DNA from 4 places in the Hymenobacter sp. APR13 genome. Region 4 is predicted to be linked to each of the others. Evidence: riboswitches for the same ligand, from Rfam matches in the RefSeq annotation. Region 4 holds a riboswitch; each other region holds the start of a gene.
What was found. Region 4 has a riboswitch for S-adenosylmethionine ahead of N008_RS05635 (O-acetylhomoserine aminocarboxypropyltransferase/cysteine synthase family protein). Riboswitches for the same ligand answer to the same signal wherever they lie in the genome.
Positions count from the first base shown of each region.

Region 1 (3,606 bases), 2.3 Mb from region 4:
GCGTGATGCCGGTCACGTAATCCGACTCGTCGGAAGCCAGCCACACGGCCACGTTGCCGATGTCGGCCGGCTCGCCGATGCGGCCGTAGGGAATGAGCGTAAGCAGGTCTTTCTCCTCCTGCGGCGTGTCGCGGGCCGAGAGGTTGATGGGCGTGGCAATGGCTCCGGGGCCGATGCTGTTCACCCGGATGCGGTGCGGGGCCAGTTCCTGGGCCATCGTCTTCATCAACTGCATGATACCGCCCTTGCTGGTGGCGTAGTTGACGTGCCCAGCCCAGGGAATAACCTCGTGCACCGAACTCATACAGATGATTTTGCCGGTGGCTTTGGAAATCTCCGGCTGCGGGCCGCGCCGCACAAACTCGCGGGCGGCCTCGCGGGCGCACAAAAACTGCCCGGTCAGGTTCACGCCAATAACTTTCTGCCACTGCTCCAGCGTCATGTTCAGCAGCGGGGCATCGTCCTGGATGCCGGAGTTGTTGATGAGGATATGCAGCGTGCCGGCCTGCTCGCGGATCTGGTCGAACATGCGCAGCACGTCTTCTTCCTTGCTCACATCGGCCTGCAGCACTGTGGCCTGGCCGCCGGCCTGCTCTATTTCACGCACCACTTCGGCCGCATCGTCGGCGCTGTGCGAGTAATTGACAAACACCCGGGCACCCTCGGCGGCCAGGGCTCGGGCCACCCCGGCCCCAATGCCGGAGCTACCGCCCGTGACGAGGGCTACTTGGTTTTGGAGGCGCTTGGAAGAAGGAAGTGCAGGCATAGTTGAAAGGCAAGGTGTCTCCTGTAAGACTACGTTGCGCGGCTGTAGGTTACATGAAGTTTCCGCTACCAAGGTTGGCCCCCACCTACGAGTGGGCCGTGACGGCAGGAAAACCCCAGCCTGATTTCCGACGGATTGAGCCGGCTCCTGGGCCCGGCCAGAGTGGCGCTTCGGCTAGGGTCGCTATAGGGCGGAAAGGCACTGGCACGGTGCTACCGGTTCTAGCTGCGCCGTTCTGGCAGGTCGGGACCAAGCTGCTGCAACCGGCTACCATTTGCACATAAAAATCTATAATTTAATAGTTTAACCATAAAATAACCTCTGCAAAGATTAGCTCTGCGCCCTTGTAAATGAAATATAATTTGGAAGTGTAAAATTTCCGCTTCTACCTTTGTACTACCAATTCTTTACCCCCCGAAAGGATTGTTTTTATACAGAGGCGTGGAGAGACAGGCTCGACGAAACGCCGGCAACCAGCGGACCTTCCGAAACGGTGCCAAGTCCTGACCATATAAAAACAACAAGCCGTGAAATCCTTGTTCAACACCGCCGCCGCTTCTGCTACCCTCTGTGCTGTACAGCATGGATGTTGTGGTATGCTGAGCATGGGCTGTTGTCAGGGCTAGGCACGCTCCCATTTTTCTGGTTTGTGCGCCGCCTATTTCTGAGCTGACGCGCGCATTTGCGCCGTCGGCCAGGGGAACCGCACACCCGTTTCTGTTTCGCTGAAAACTGCGCTGCGCCGCTGCGTAGGCCGTTTTCGCCGAAACCATCTTCCGGCCGGAATGCCGCGACCCAATCGGGCGGCTTCCTCCTCCCCTCTTTCTGCTATGCCTGCAGCTGATGCTGCGCCGGCCGCCCACGCCTTGCTGGACCGCCTGCGCCCTCTCATAGTGGCCGCCTCCGCCCTGGAGCGCCTGCGTCTGGTGGCCGACACCTTCCCCGGTCAGGCCGTTTTTTCCACCTCGTTCGGGCTGGAAGACCAGATCATCAGCCACCTGATTTTCGCCCACAACTTGCCCATTGAGGTGTTCACCCTCGATACCGGCCGCAACTTCCAGGAAACCTACTCTACCTGGAATAAGACGCTGATCCGCTACCAGAAGCCCATTGCGGTGTACGCCCCGCAGCGCGAGGACCTGGAAAACCTGCTCCTGCAGAAAGGCCCGAACTCCTTCTACGAGAGCGTGGACAACCGCAAGGAGTGCTGCCACATCCGCAAGGTGGAGCCCCTGAACCGGGCCCTGGCCGGCCGCGGGGCCTGGGTGACCGGCATCCGGGCCGAACAGTCGCAGAACCGGCAGACGATGGACCCCGTGGAGTGGGACGCGGCGCACCAACTCGTAAAAATCCACCCGCTCTTCGACTGGACCTGGGAGCAGGCGCTGGCCTTTGTGCAGCAAGAGGGCATTCCGGTGAACCCGCTGCACCAGCAGGGCTTCGTGAGCATCGGCTGCGCCCCCTGCACCCGCGCCATCAAGCCCGGCGAGGATTTCCGGGCCGGCCGCTGGTGGTGGGAAGACCTTTCGGCCAAGGAGTGCGGCCTGCACGCCACCGCGCATCACGACGGCCCCGACCCGGTGGTGGAGCCGGTTCCGGCCAGATAGCACGGCAAAAAAGAACGTCATGCTGAGCGAAGTCGAAGCATTTCTACCGCTGGCTAATCAAGTTGATTCCAACGTCAACCGCTCCATAGCCCAGGGTTTAAACCTTGGGTTAATGAACCGCCACAACGAAGCGGTAGAGATGCTTCGGCTGCGCTCAGCATGACGGACAACAACAGAACTGAAATCCAGACAAATATGAGTACCACTTTCGATTACCTCGACCGGCTGGAAGCCGAAGCCATCCACATCCTGCGGGAGGTGGCGGGGCAGTTTGAGCGGCCGGCCCTGCTGTTTTCGGGCGGCAAGGATTCCATTGTACTCACGCGTTTGGCCGAGAAAGCCTTCCGCCCCGGCCGCTTCCCCTTCCCGCTGGTGCACGTGGATACCGGCCACAACTTCCCCGAGGTGCTGGCCTACCGCGACCAGCTAGCCGCCCAGCTGGGCGAAAAGCTGGTGGTGCGCAAGGTGGAGGATACGATTAAGCGGCAGCGCCTGCGTGAGCCGGGCGGCAAGTACCCCAGCCGCAACCCGCTGCAGACCTACACGCTGCTGGAGGTAATCGAGGAGTTTGAGTTCGACGCCTGCATCGGCGGGGCCCGCCGCGACGAGGAAAAGGCCCGGGCCAAGGAGCGCATCTTCTCGGTGCGCGACGAATTTGGCCAGTGGGACCCCAAGCGCCAGCGCCCCGAGCTCTGGAACATCTACAACGGCCGCATCCAGAAGGGCGAAAACGTGCGCGTGTTCCCGATTTCCAACTGGACGGAGCTGGACGTGTGGCGCTACATCCAGCGCGAAAACATTCCGCTGCCCGACATCTACTTCGGCCACGAGCGTACCTGCGTGGTGCTGCCCTCGGGCCAGCTGCTGGGCCTCACCGAGCATTTGCAGCTCGATGACGAAGACGAAATCGTGACCCGGCAGGTGCGCTTCCGCACCGTGGGCGACTCCACCTGCACCGCCGCCGTGGAAAGCGACGCCCGCACCGTGGAAGACATCATCCAGGACCTGCTGCTGGCCAAAGTAAGCGAGCGGGGCGCCACCCGCCTCGACGACAACATCTCCGAAGCCGGCATGGAAGACCGCAAGCGGAACGGATATTTCTAAATGTGTGAAATGTGACGAATGTGGGTGAATGTGAGAAATAAAGGGTGCACCGTCCGGCACAATGACGCGCCGCTCTGCTGCTCTTTCTCACCACTCATTCCACTTCGCTGAACAGTCATTTTTCACATT
Region 1 covers NZ_CP006587.1:3,632,587-3,636,192, reverse strand. Annotated here, with positions in the region: gene N008_RS15185 (SDR family oxidoreductase) at 1-766, opposite strand, end outside; SAM riboswitch class I at 1,193-1,284, shown strand; gene N008_RS15180 (phosphoadenylyl-sulfate reductase) at 1,597-2,373, shown strand; gene cysD (sulfate adenylyltransferase subunit CysD) at 2,533-3,477, shown strand.
Region 1: another riboswitch for S-adenosylmethionine. It lies ahead of N008_RS15180 (phosphoadenylyl-sulfate reductase); the one in region 4 lies ahead of N008_RS05635 (O-acetylhomoserine aminocarboxypropyltransferase/cysteine synthase family protein).

Region 2 (3,606 bases), 1.3 Mb from region 4:
CAGCGAAGGCGCCTCGGTGCCTTTGATGTCGTTCAGGTACAGCTCCGCAATCAGCGTGAGGTCGTAGCCCAACGCCTCGCTGCGCTGCGCCAGCTGCTTCACATAGCTCCAGTCGGTGGGCATCTGCTCGTCCTCGACGTTGCGCAGCCAGCCCCCGAAAACGGGCATCCAATAGCCAAATTTCATGGTTCGTTGAGTTGAGTAGAACGTCATGCTGAGCTTGCCGAAGCATCTCGCGTGCTGACGTTGTGATAGTAATCCGGCGTCAGCACGCGAGATGCTTCGGCAAGCTCAGCATGACGTTCTGATTGTTTGCTTGAATGAATCGTCGGCCTATGCCGTGGCCACTCCCTCCTGAGCCACCGCCGTCACCGGCAGCTGCGATTCCAGGTAGTCCACGAAGCGGGCGTAGGGGTCGAAGCCGACCACGTTCACGGCGTCGGCCACGAAGTTGGACAGGGCGTTGATGTCGTAGAACAGCACGTCGCCGGTGCGGTCATCAAGCAAGTATTCGATGCCGCCCACGTCGATTTTGGCGGCGGCCACGATGCGCTCCACGGCTTCAATCACCTCGGCGGGTGGCGTGAAGGCCTCTACCTGGATTCCCTTTTTCGGGGCTTCCGTCAGGCAGAACTCGGCCGACTGCTCTTCCGGAATCTGGCAGATTTCGGCCGGGCACAGGTTGAAGCTCTCGCCGGTGGTGTACACCTTCATGGCGTAGAGAAACTTGCCATTGAGCGTTTCCACGCGGTGAATGTGGCCGCCGCGGGGCGTCACGTACTCCTGCACCAGCGCCGTCTGGTCGATGCCCAGGTCAATCTGGTTGTTGTCGACGGCGGCTTGCAGGCCTTCCGGCGTATCGAAGCGGATGATGCCCGCGCCGCTGCCGCCGATGTTCACCTTCACCACCACCGGAAAGCGCAGCTCGCGCGCGGCATCCGCGGCCCGCGAGGCGTGGTTGATGACCCGCGAAGCCGGATATTTTAGCCCCAGCGACTCAAACAAGGACAGCTGCCGTGCCTTGTTGGTCTCGATGGCCGTGGCCGCCGAGCCGTTGATGATGCGCGTACCGATGCGCTCCAGATGCGTGGCGTAGCCGGCCGTGTGGAAGATACCCTGCCCATGCCCGCGCAGGTACGCCGACGAGCTCATGCGGTTCACCACGAGGCTGTAGCGGCTTTCCCTTTCCGAGGGGTTGAACAGGTGATGCGCGGCGTCGATTTTCTCGTAGGGCAGGCCGCGGCGGTCCAGCTCCGCAAACAGGGGCTTGAACCACTCGGGGTGCTCGAAATAGATACCTATGGGCTTTTGGAGGGATGACACAGTCAGAAGCAAAAAGACGGAAAATGAAAAACGAAACGGCGCCGGCAGAAGCGCAACGCCACCGGCTCCCGGGAAAAAACAACGCAGGAACGGAAGTCCGGCCTAGCCGATTACACCGCCCGCAAACCGCGCAACGAACGAATCAGCAGCCACCGCAGGCCGCCAAACGGAGCGCAAAGCCTGCACCCGGCCTGGCCATCGGGCGACAATCCGAGAAAAAGAGGAGGTGCGGGCGCGAAGCCGCTCAGTGCAGCAGCCGGCCGACGTGCAGCGCCGGCGGGCGCATACCCGCGAAAACAGAGAAGGGGCTAGCTACGCCCGACAACAACAGCAACAACAGCCCCGGCCCGCCAGCCGCAACGCGGCAGCCGGAGCCAAAAAAGCGGAGGTTGAATGCAGGAGGTTGTTGGAAGCGTCCACGGCAACTTGTTTTTATATGGTCAGGAATTGGCACCGTTCCGGAGGGTTCCGGGTGGTTGCCGACGCTTCATCGAGCCTGTCTCTCAGCGCCTCTGTATAAAAACAATCCTTCGGGCTAGAAAGAATTGATAGGGCAAAGGTAAAACCGGATTGCTGCCCCCGCAACCCGGACTGTACAAAGCCCCAACCGCCCCATTTTGTTGCGACTGGCGGTTCTTTCCTCGCCCCTGGCTGCCCGCCTCCGCCAGCCCGAAGCCGGGGCCACGGCCTTCGCCCGCCAGTGCTGGAACCGGCCGATTCCAAGGCGTCAGCCCCGATAAAAACCCGCGACCGAGCCCGCAAACGAAGGTTTAACCGAAAAATTTAAATTTTTCAAGAGGCCAGTTTTTAGCCTTGGCACCGAAAACTGGCACCGGAGTTGCAAATGACCTTGCAGAAGCCCGGCCGCCAGTCCGGACGGCAGCGGGCTTCTTTCACCCGTCATAAATTTTCCAATCATAGCCATGAAGAAGTTCCTCGTCATCCTCGCCGCTTTCTCGTTTTCTGCCGCCGCCGTTTCGGCCCAGACGCTGCCCGCCAAAGCGCCTCACGGCCAGCACCGCATGAAAGGCGACAAAGCCGCCAAAACGCCCGAGCAGCGCGCCGACCACGCCGCCAAGAGCCTCACCAAGCAGCTCGGCCTGTCGGCCGCCCAGACTGAGCAGGTGCGCCAGCTGCACCTGAGCCGCGCCAAGGAAATGCAGGCCTACAAAGCCCAGGTCGGCACCACGCCCGCTACCAAGCGCCAGCACCATGAGGCCATGAAGGGCAAAAAAGCCCAGTACGACGCCCAGCTCAAGCAAATCCTGAGCGCCGACCAGTACGCCAAGTACACCCAGCTGCAGTCTGACCGCATGGCCAAGCGCAAAGCCCACCAGGGCCCCAAGCAGGCCAAAGGCTAAGCTTTCCTGCCACCAAAAAAAACCAGCCCTGACGGTAACGTCAGGGCTGTTTTTTTGTGTCATTCCGAGCGAAGCGAGGAATCTGGGTGATGCTGTAGCATGCGTGGTTACCCAGATTCCTCGCTTTGCTCGGAATGACACCCTACTTTGCGGAATCCGCCTCACCGGCAATGCGGCCGTGCTCGGCAAACCAGCGCAGGCGGTAGCACATGATGGCCGTGTCGCCGAGCTGGGCCAGCAGGCGGTAGTTGGCCACGGCCCCCACGGCGGCCCCGATGACGGGCACCAGCTGGGCCAGCTTGGCCAAGTCGATGTAGTCGCGGTACTCCTGCTGGAACGTGCGCCAGTCGAAGGTTTCGGCAGTGACGGTTTGCTGCGTTTCGGGCCAGGCGGCGAGCTGGCAGTAGGTTTCGCGGCGGGTGTGCTGGCTGCTGAAGGCCAGCTGGAAGATGTGCAGCAGGTAGAGCCGCTCCGGGAAGCTGCGCACGTCATGGCCGTAGAGGGCGGCAATATCAAACAGCAGCTTCAGCTTGATGCCCAGCAGCAGCGGAAAATCGGCCAGGCCCAGCAGGAAGCCGCCGGCCCCGGTCACGCCGCCTTCCACGGCCGCCGTGTTGCGGTACGCCCGGATGCGGGCCCGCACCCGCGCCTCCCGCTCCTGTAGCGTGCCTTCCGAAACCGGCTTCTGCGTGGTGTGCGTGGATCCAAACAGCACGCCCTGCACCATCTTCTGAATGGCCACGGTAATGGCCACATGCACTTTCTCCGGCAGTAATGCGTTCAGCCGCGCCTGCACACGCCGCGCCACCTGGTTCAGCCACGTGGGCTGCTGCTGCATCCGGCGCTGCCAGGCCTGCAGGTCGTGGAGGGCTTGTTGGTCGGAGGAGTTCATGGCGTTGGCTTCATAGGTCCTTTATAATAA
Region 2 covers NZ_CP006587.1:69,869-73,474, forward strand. Annotated here, with positions in the region: gene N008_RS00245 (LLM class flavin-dependent oxidoreductase) at 1-186, opposite strand, end outside; gene N008_RS00250 (RimK family alpha-L-glutamate ligase) at 334-1,323, opposite strand; SAM riboswitch class I at 1,753-1,846, opposite strand; gene N008_RS00255 (hypothetical protein) at 2,247-2,684, shown strand; gene N008_RS00260 (EcsC family protein) at 2,827-3,576, opposite strand; gene N008_RS00265 (hypothetical protein) at 3,587-3,606, opposite strand, start outside.
Region 2: another riboswitch for S-adenosylmethionine. It lies ahead of N008_RS00250 (RimK family alpha-L-glutamate ligase); the one in region 4 lies ahead of N008_RS05635 (O-acetylhomoserine aminocarboxypropyltransferase/cysteine synthase family protein).

Region 3 (3,606 bases), 790 kb from region 4:
ACGTCGTTGCCGCGGAACGAGAAGCTGATGTTCGAAACACCGCCGCTGGTGAGGGCACCGGGCAAGTTCTGCTTGATCCAGCGGACCGCCTCGATGAAGTCCAGCGCGTAGTTGCGGTGCTCCTCCATGCCGGTGCCCACCGTCAGGATATTGGGGTCGAAAATGATGTCCTCGGCCGGGAAACCGACTTCGTTCACTAGGATGTCGTAGCTGCGCCGGCAGATTTCGATGCGCTTCTCGTAGTTGTCGGCCTGGCCGTTCTCGTCGAAGGCCATGACCACCACGGCCGCGCCGTACTGGCGCACGGTGCGGGCCCGTTGCCGGAACACCTCCTCACCTTCCTTCAGGGAAATGGAGTTGACGATGCTCTTGCCCTGCACGCACTTGAGGCCGGCTTCCAGCACGCTCCACTTCGAGGAGTCAATCATGACGGGCACCCGCGAAATGTCGGGCTCCGAGGCAATCAGGTTCAGGAACGTGGTCATGGCCTGCTCCGAGTCGAGCATACCCTCGTCCATGTTCACGTCGATAACCTGCGCGCCGCCTTCCACCTGGTCGCGGGCTACCTGCAGGGCTGCCTCGTAGTTGCCGGTGCGGATGAGGCGGGCGAAGGCGCGGCTGCCGGTCACGTTGCACCGCTCGCCTACGTTCACGAACAGGCTGTCGGGGTACACGCCAAACGGTTCCAGGCCGCTCAGACGGGTGGCTCTGGGCACTTCCGGTAAGAGGCGCGGCGCGTACTTTTCGGCCAGGCGGGCCAGCTCGCCGATGTGCTGGGGCGTGGTGCCGCAGCAGCCGCCCACCACCGTCACGAGGCCGTCGGCCAGGTAGCCCTCCACTACGCCCGCAAATTCCTGGGCCGACTCATCGTAGCCGCCAAAGGCGTTGGGCAAGCCGGCGTTGGGGTAGGCCGAAATGTGTACGTCGGCAATGCGGCTCAGCTCCTTGATGTATACTTTGAGCTGGTCGGCGCCGAGGGCGCAGTTCAACCCCACGCTCAGCAGCGGCAAATGGCGGATGGAGTTCCAGAACGCCTCCACCGTCTGCCCGCTCAGGGTGCGGCCCGAGGCATCGGTTATCGTACCCGAAATCATGACGGGCACCACTTTGCCGCCCTCGTCAAAGAACTTCTGCACCGCGAACAGGGCGGCCTTGGCGTTGAGCGTGTCGAAGATGGTTTCGATGAGCAGCGCGTCGGAGCCGCCGTCCACGAGGCCGCGCACCTGCTCCAGGTAGGCGGTGGCCAGCTCATCGAACGTCACGGCCCGGAAACCGGGGCGGTTCACGTCGGGCGAGAGGCTGGCGGTGCGGTTGGTGGGCCCCACGGCCCCCGCCACGAAGCGCGGCTTGTCGGGCGTGAGGGCCGTAAAGGCATCCGCCGACTCCCGCGCCAGCCGCGCCGACTCGTAGTTCAGCTCATATACAATGTGCTCCAGCGCGTAGTCGGCCTGGGCGATGGTGGTGCCGCTGAAGGTGTTGGTTTCCACCATGTCGGCCCCGGCGGCGAAGTACTCGTCGTGAATGCCCCGGATGATGTCGGGGCGGGTGAGGCTGAGCAGGTCGTTGTTGCCGCGCAGGGGCTTGGGGTGGTCGGCGAAGCGCGTGCCCCGGAAATCCTCCTCCGTGAGCGTGTGGCGCTGGATCATGGTGCCCATGGCGCCGTCGAGAATCAGCACGCGCTGACGCAGGATGTCGTGGAGGGGGGACGTAGTGGCGGGGGCAGGGAGGACGGTCGGCATATCGGCTCTTCTAAAGAAAATCAGCAGCAAAAAGTGCCTATCCAGAAAGAGCCGCGCGGGACGCGAATCCTGTTCTTATCTTCTTCCAGCGCCCGCAAAGGCCCTGAAAAGGGAATTAGCACCTTGTTTTATTTCAGGTTGCTAAGACGTCATCGGGCCCAATCCCTCGGTCTTTCTGGATAAGTAACGCAGCGAAGATACAACCGGAAACCCAGGAATTGCAACGGGCCGCGTTGGCAGTGCGGAGCGTTTGGTGAAATGGGCACAATGAGGCGTTGAATTCTTCGTTGAAATGAGAGGCGGTTTGCCTGGTTTGAGTCTTGCATATCACTTACTCTTTTATCATGCTACCACTATCCTACGCCGCCGGGGTTGCCGCCCTGCTCCTGGCTCCGCTCCTCAGCCCCGCTCAAACCCTGACGCCGCGCGGCCTGACGGGCACGTATTACCGGGGGCAGAATTTCGAGCGGGCCGTACTGACGCGCATTGACAACCAGCTGGATTTTGAGTGGCGCAAATTGCCGCCCGCCCCGGGCGTACCGGCCGAGCATTTCTCGGTGCGCTGGACGGGTTTTCTGGAAGCGCCCGTGACGGGCCAGTACGTGCTGCACCTGACCGTGGACGACGGCGTGCGGATGTGGCTGGACAACCAGCTGCTGTTCGACTCCTGGCGCGACCAGCACTTTACCAAGGGCCAAGCCCGCGTGCGGCTGGAGGCCGGGAAGCGCTACGCGCTGCGGGTGGAGTACTACCAGAACGCGCTGGACTCCCGGCTGCTGCTGGCCTGGCAGCGGCCCGACGCGTCGATAACGGATTTCTTCGGCGGGCAGTCCAACATTCAGCCCATTCCAATGAGCTACCTCTGGTCGGCGCGGCCAGTGCGGGTTAAGCTCGCTACCGCCGCCGACACGGCCGCTTTTATGGCCGCCCGGCGGGCCCGTATCACGTCTGTGCCCGCCAAAGCGGCTCTGGTCATCGGCTACCGCCCGCGCCCCGCGTCCGCCCCACTGCCCAAGCCCCGCCCCGCCGCCCCGGCGAAGCCGGCTCCCCGGTCCGTCGGGGTCGCCCGGCCGCTTCCGCCTAAAAACGACCCGCCGGCGCTGGCGGAGCTGGGCAACCTGGCCAGGGGCGCGGCCGTCACGCTGCCCAACCTGTACTTCGCCCAAAGCACAGCGGAGCTGCTGCCCTCCAGCCTTCCTACGCTCAACGAGCTGGCCCAGACGCTGCGCCGCCAGCCCGGCCTGCGCCTGGAAGTGGCCGGCCACACCGATAACGTGGGCGAGGCCCACCTGAACCTGCGCCTCTCCCAGCAGCGGGCCCGGGTGGTGCGCCGCTACCTGGTGCAGCAGGGCATCGACTCGGTGCGGCTGCTGGCGCGGGGCTACGGCGGCACGCGCCCCGTGGCCGACAACCGCGACCCGCAGCAGCGCCCCCGCAACCGCCGGGTGGAAGTGGTGGTGCAGTAGCCCGCAGTATGCTAACAATTTGATAACCTGACGACAACCCTCTTGTATACAAGGATGGCGGAACGTAGCGGGTGCTTTTTCGCTTGCGCTATGTGAGAGGCATGGCAGGGCTATCCGAAAGCCGTATCTTACGCCTCGCCGTCTGTCACTTATCTGATTTCCAGCTGCCGATTACCCTTGTTGCTTCCTTACCGCTACCACTTTCTGTTGTTGCTTTTGCTGCTGGCCGGCGCCGGTTCAACCCAGGCCCAGCAGCTGCTGCTGACCGGCCGCATTACGGAGGCCGCCACGGGCAAGCCGGTGCCATTCGCGTCGGTGTTCGTGCCCGGCACCACGGCCGGCGCCACCGCCGATGAAAACGGCCGCTACACCCTCAGCACCGCCCCGGCCGACACGGTGGT
Region 3 covers NZ_CP006587.1:2,130,175-2,133,780, reverse strand. Annotated here, with positions in the region: gene metH (methionine synthase) at 1-1,739, opposite strand, end outside; SAM riboswitch class I at 1,812-1,925, opposite strand; gene N008_RS21510 (PA14 domain-containing protein) at 2,084-3,205, shown strand; gene N008_RS08925 (DUF5686 and carboxypeptidase-like regulatory domain-containing protein) at 3,383-3,606, shown strand, end outside.
Region 3: another riboswitch for S-adenosylmethionine. It lies ahead of metH (methionine synthase); the one in region 4 lies ahead of N008_RS05635 (O-acetylhomoserine aminocarboxypropyltransferase/cysteine synthase family protein).

Region 4 (3,606 bases):
ACACAAAAAGCCCTTCCGCACGGGGCAGAAGGGCTTTTTGTGTTTTCAGACGGCTTTTTCAAACCGGTTGCAGGAGCTTACTCCTTCTCAAGGCGCAGCTCAGCACCGGCGGCGCTTTTCAGCGTCAGCTTGTCGTCGGTGAGGGTTACCACGTTGAACGTGTTGCTCTGGGCAGCGCCATCGGGGGTCATGGTGATGGTTTTACCGGGCTGGTCGAACGTGTATTTGCCGTTTACGGCACCAGCGGGCGAGGTCATGTTGTACTGGCCGTTGGCGAAGAAGGTGATGCGCTCATCTTCCTGGGCATCGGTCTGCTTTACTTTGTCGCCGGCGGCGCTCAGTTCTTTATCTGTTTTCCAGACTTTGCTTTGCGTGCCGTAGAGCATGTTTACGCCTTCTACTTTACCTTCCTTGCTGCCACACGAGGCGGCAAACAACGACACAAGCATCAGGAGGCTGGCCAGGTAGCGGAACGGATGGGAGAGAGTTTTCATGGAATTCCGTGAAATGGTTGAGAGATGAAAAGCGTGTTTTGCCTGAGCCGAAGGGTGCCGGCCGACCACTGGCAACCCCAGTGTTGCGCTTCTTACGGGAGGTTGCGGCAAGATGTTTACAGCTGATATATATGGCCTGATAACTTATTGCGGATCTTGGCGTAAGAAGCCACACGACAGGCCCTGAAGCTGGTAGTCGGCTCTTTTCCCACTCTTCCAACCCAACGCACGACTATGGGACTCTTTGATTTTCTCTCGAACGAAGGCGAAAAAAAACCCGTTGAACCCGTTAAGCCCGCTGCTACCGGCGACACCGACTTCTTCGGCAATGCCAACGCCGCCGCCGGCGAAACCTACACGGTAGTAAGCGGCGACTCGCTCTCCAAAATTGCCCGCAACCACTACGGCGACGGCACCAAATGGAAGCAGATCTACGAAGCCAACAAGGCCATCATCGGCGCCGACCCCGACAAAATCGAAATCGGCCAGGTACTGACCCTGCCCAAAGAATAGCCGTTTCCTTTTCCAGGAAATGTACTAAAAGCCGCCTTGCAAAGGGCGGCTTTTTTTGTGTCTTTCCCTGGCACTTTGGCCGCTGGGCAGGCTGGTTTCGCCCCCGAAAACCGACTGGCCAGCGGCGGCATTTTCAGCTACCACCACCGCTGCAGCGGCAGTAGCCGGGGCCTTTTCGGCCGCTTACAGAAGCCGGCAACTCCGATTAGCCGAATAAGCCATCAATCATACAAATCAAATTATCAGATACATACACACAACCTCCACTACAGATACAGCCATCAGGAGCGCGCAAACGGCGTTCTTTTGCTTGCGCCAAAAAAAATAACCGGCAGCTGTTGCAGATATCAAAACTACGCCTATACCTTTGCAACACCAACCCGGTACTCCCCCGCTCGCGGCGGGGAAGTTTTCATAGGATTTATACAGAAGTGGCGAGAGAATAGGCTCCCCGACCCACTGGCAACCTTCGACCGCGCGAAAGGTGCCAATTCCTACCCGACCAGCCATCCGGCGGCGGGGCATATAACCTCGGAGTACCATGGAAAACACCCTCGCTTTCGCCCCCCAATACCCCACCGCTTCGGCCGCCTTCGGGCCTGCTGCTTCGCCGTGGGGTTTGCGCGTTTCTGCGGCTACGGCCCTAGTTGCCGGCCGAATGCGAATGCGCGGCTGTTGCGGCGCGTGTTGTTGCTGTTGCTAGCCTGAATCCGGCTACGCAGCCCCCCCCTCCCCCTCCTGCACACCTGACCGGTACCGGCCTGCCCTGGCCCCCGGCTCCCTCCTTTGCTTTGGCCTAGCCGGTTCCGTGCGCGGTTCGGCTGGTTCGGCAGAGGACTCTGCTACGCTTCGGCGCGGCATTTCAGCGGTCTACGCTCCCCTTTCCCATACCAAACGCCTTCCAAATCAGCCCTGCCATGTCCACGCAGAACCTCCACTTCGAGACCCTTCAGCTCCACGCCGGCCAGCAGCCCGACCCCGTTACCGGTTCGCGCGCCGTGCCCATTCACCAGACCACCAGCTACGTGTTCAAGAACGCCGAGCACGGCGCCAACCTGTTTGCGCTGAAGGAGTTCGGCAACATCTACACCCGCCTGATGAACCCCACCACCGACGTGTTCGAGCAGCGCGTGGCGGCCTTGGAAGGCGGCGTGGCGGCCTTGGCGGTATCGTCGGGGCAGGCGGCGCAATTCATTGCCCTCAACAACATCCTGCAGGCCGGCGACAACTTCGTGAGCACCACGCACCTGTATGGTGGCACCTACAACCAGTTCAAGGTGGCCTTCAAGCGCCTGGGCATTGAGGTGCGCTTCGCCGACGGCGACCAGCCCGCCAAGTTTGAGGCCCTGATTGACGAGAACACCAAGGCCATTTACCTGGAAACCATCGGCAACCCCAGCTTCAGCATCCCCGATTTTGAGGCTATTGCCGCCATTGCCCGCAAGCACGACCTGCCGCTCATCGTGGACAACACCTTTGGGGCGGGCGGTTACCTGTTCCGGCCGCTGGAGCACGGCGCCAGCATCGTGGTGGAATCAGCTACCAAGTGGATTGGCGGCCACGGCACCAGCGTGGGCGGCGTGATTGTGGACGGCGGCACCTACGACTTCGGCAACGGCAAGTTCCCGCAGTTCACCGAGCCGTCCGACGGCTACCACGGGCTGGTGTTCAACGACGTATTCGGCAAAAACGGGCCGTTCGGCAACATTGCTTTCATCATCCGGGCCCGGGTGGAAGGCCTGCGCGACTTTGGTCCGTCGCAGAGTCCGTTCAACTCTTTCCTGCTGCTGCAGGGCCTCGAAACGCTGAGTCTGCGGGTGGAGCGCACCGTGGAAAACGCCCTGCGCGTGGCTACGTGGCTGGAGCAGCACCCGCAGGTGGAAGCCGTGAACTACCCCGGTCTGCCGAGCAGCCCCTACCACCAACTGGCCCAGAAATACCTGAAGCGCGGCTACGGCGGCGTGCTCACCTTCGCCATCAAAGGCAGCAAGGAAACCGCCACCCAGTTCATCGACAACCTGAAGCTGGTAAGCCACTTGGCCAACGTCGGCGACGCCAAAACGCTCATCATCCAGCCCTCGGCCACCACGCACCAGCAGCTTTCCGACGCCGAGCAGCGCGCCGCCGGCGTAACGCCCACGCTGCTACGCCTGTCGGTGGGCATCGAGCACTTCGACGATATCCGGGCCGACTTGCAGCAGGCCTTCGACGCCGTGCGCAACGCCGCCACGCCAGACCCCAAAGAAACTACGCTGCTGCCCGAGCCGCAGCCCGAACATGCCGCACCGCTGGAGGTGTAAGTGAGAGTGGGGTTATGGGCGGGCTGTTTTGAGAGGGCAGCCCGCCCCGCCTCCAGCCTCGCGGCACGCGGGCAGGACGTCGGTTTTTTTGTGAGAGAGGAAACCGATACTCCCTGCCCGCCCATGGCCGGGGCTGAGCCGGCACTACCGGCTCAGCCTGCGGGCTATGGATATTCTCACGGCCCTGATGGCCGATTTGCACCGTCAGGCTTCGGCTTGGCATACGCGCCGCAGGCGGGCAGCCGGTGCGCCACTTGCGCCAATTGGCGGCCACGCGCTTCGCACGTCGCGAAACTGAT
Region 4 covers NZ_CP006587.1:1,335,487-1,339,092, forward strand. Annotated here, with positions in the region: gene N008_RS21355 (lipocalin family protein) at 78-494, opposite strand; gene N008_RS05630 (LysM peptidoglycan-binding domain-containing protein) at 729-1,007, shown strand; SAM riboswitch class I at 1,426-1,539, shown strand; gene N008_RS05635 (O-acetylhomoserine aminocarboxypropyltransferase/cysteine synthase family protein) at 1,925-3,307, shown strand.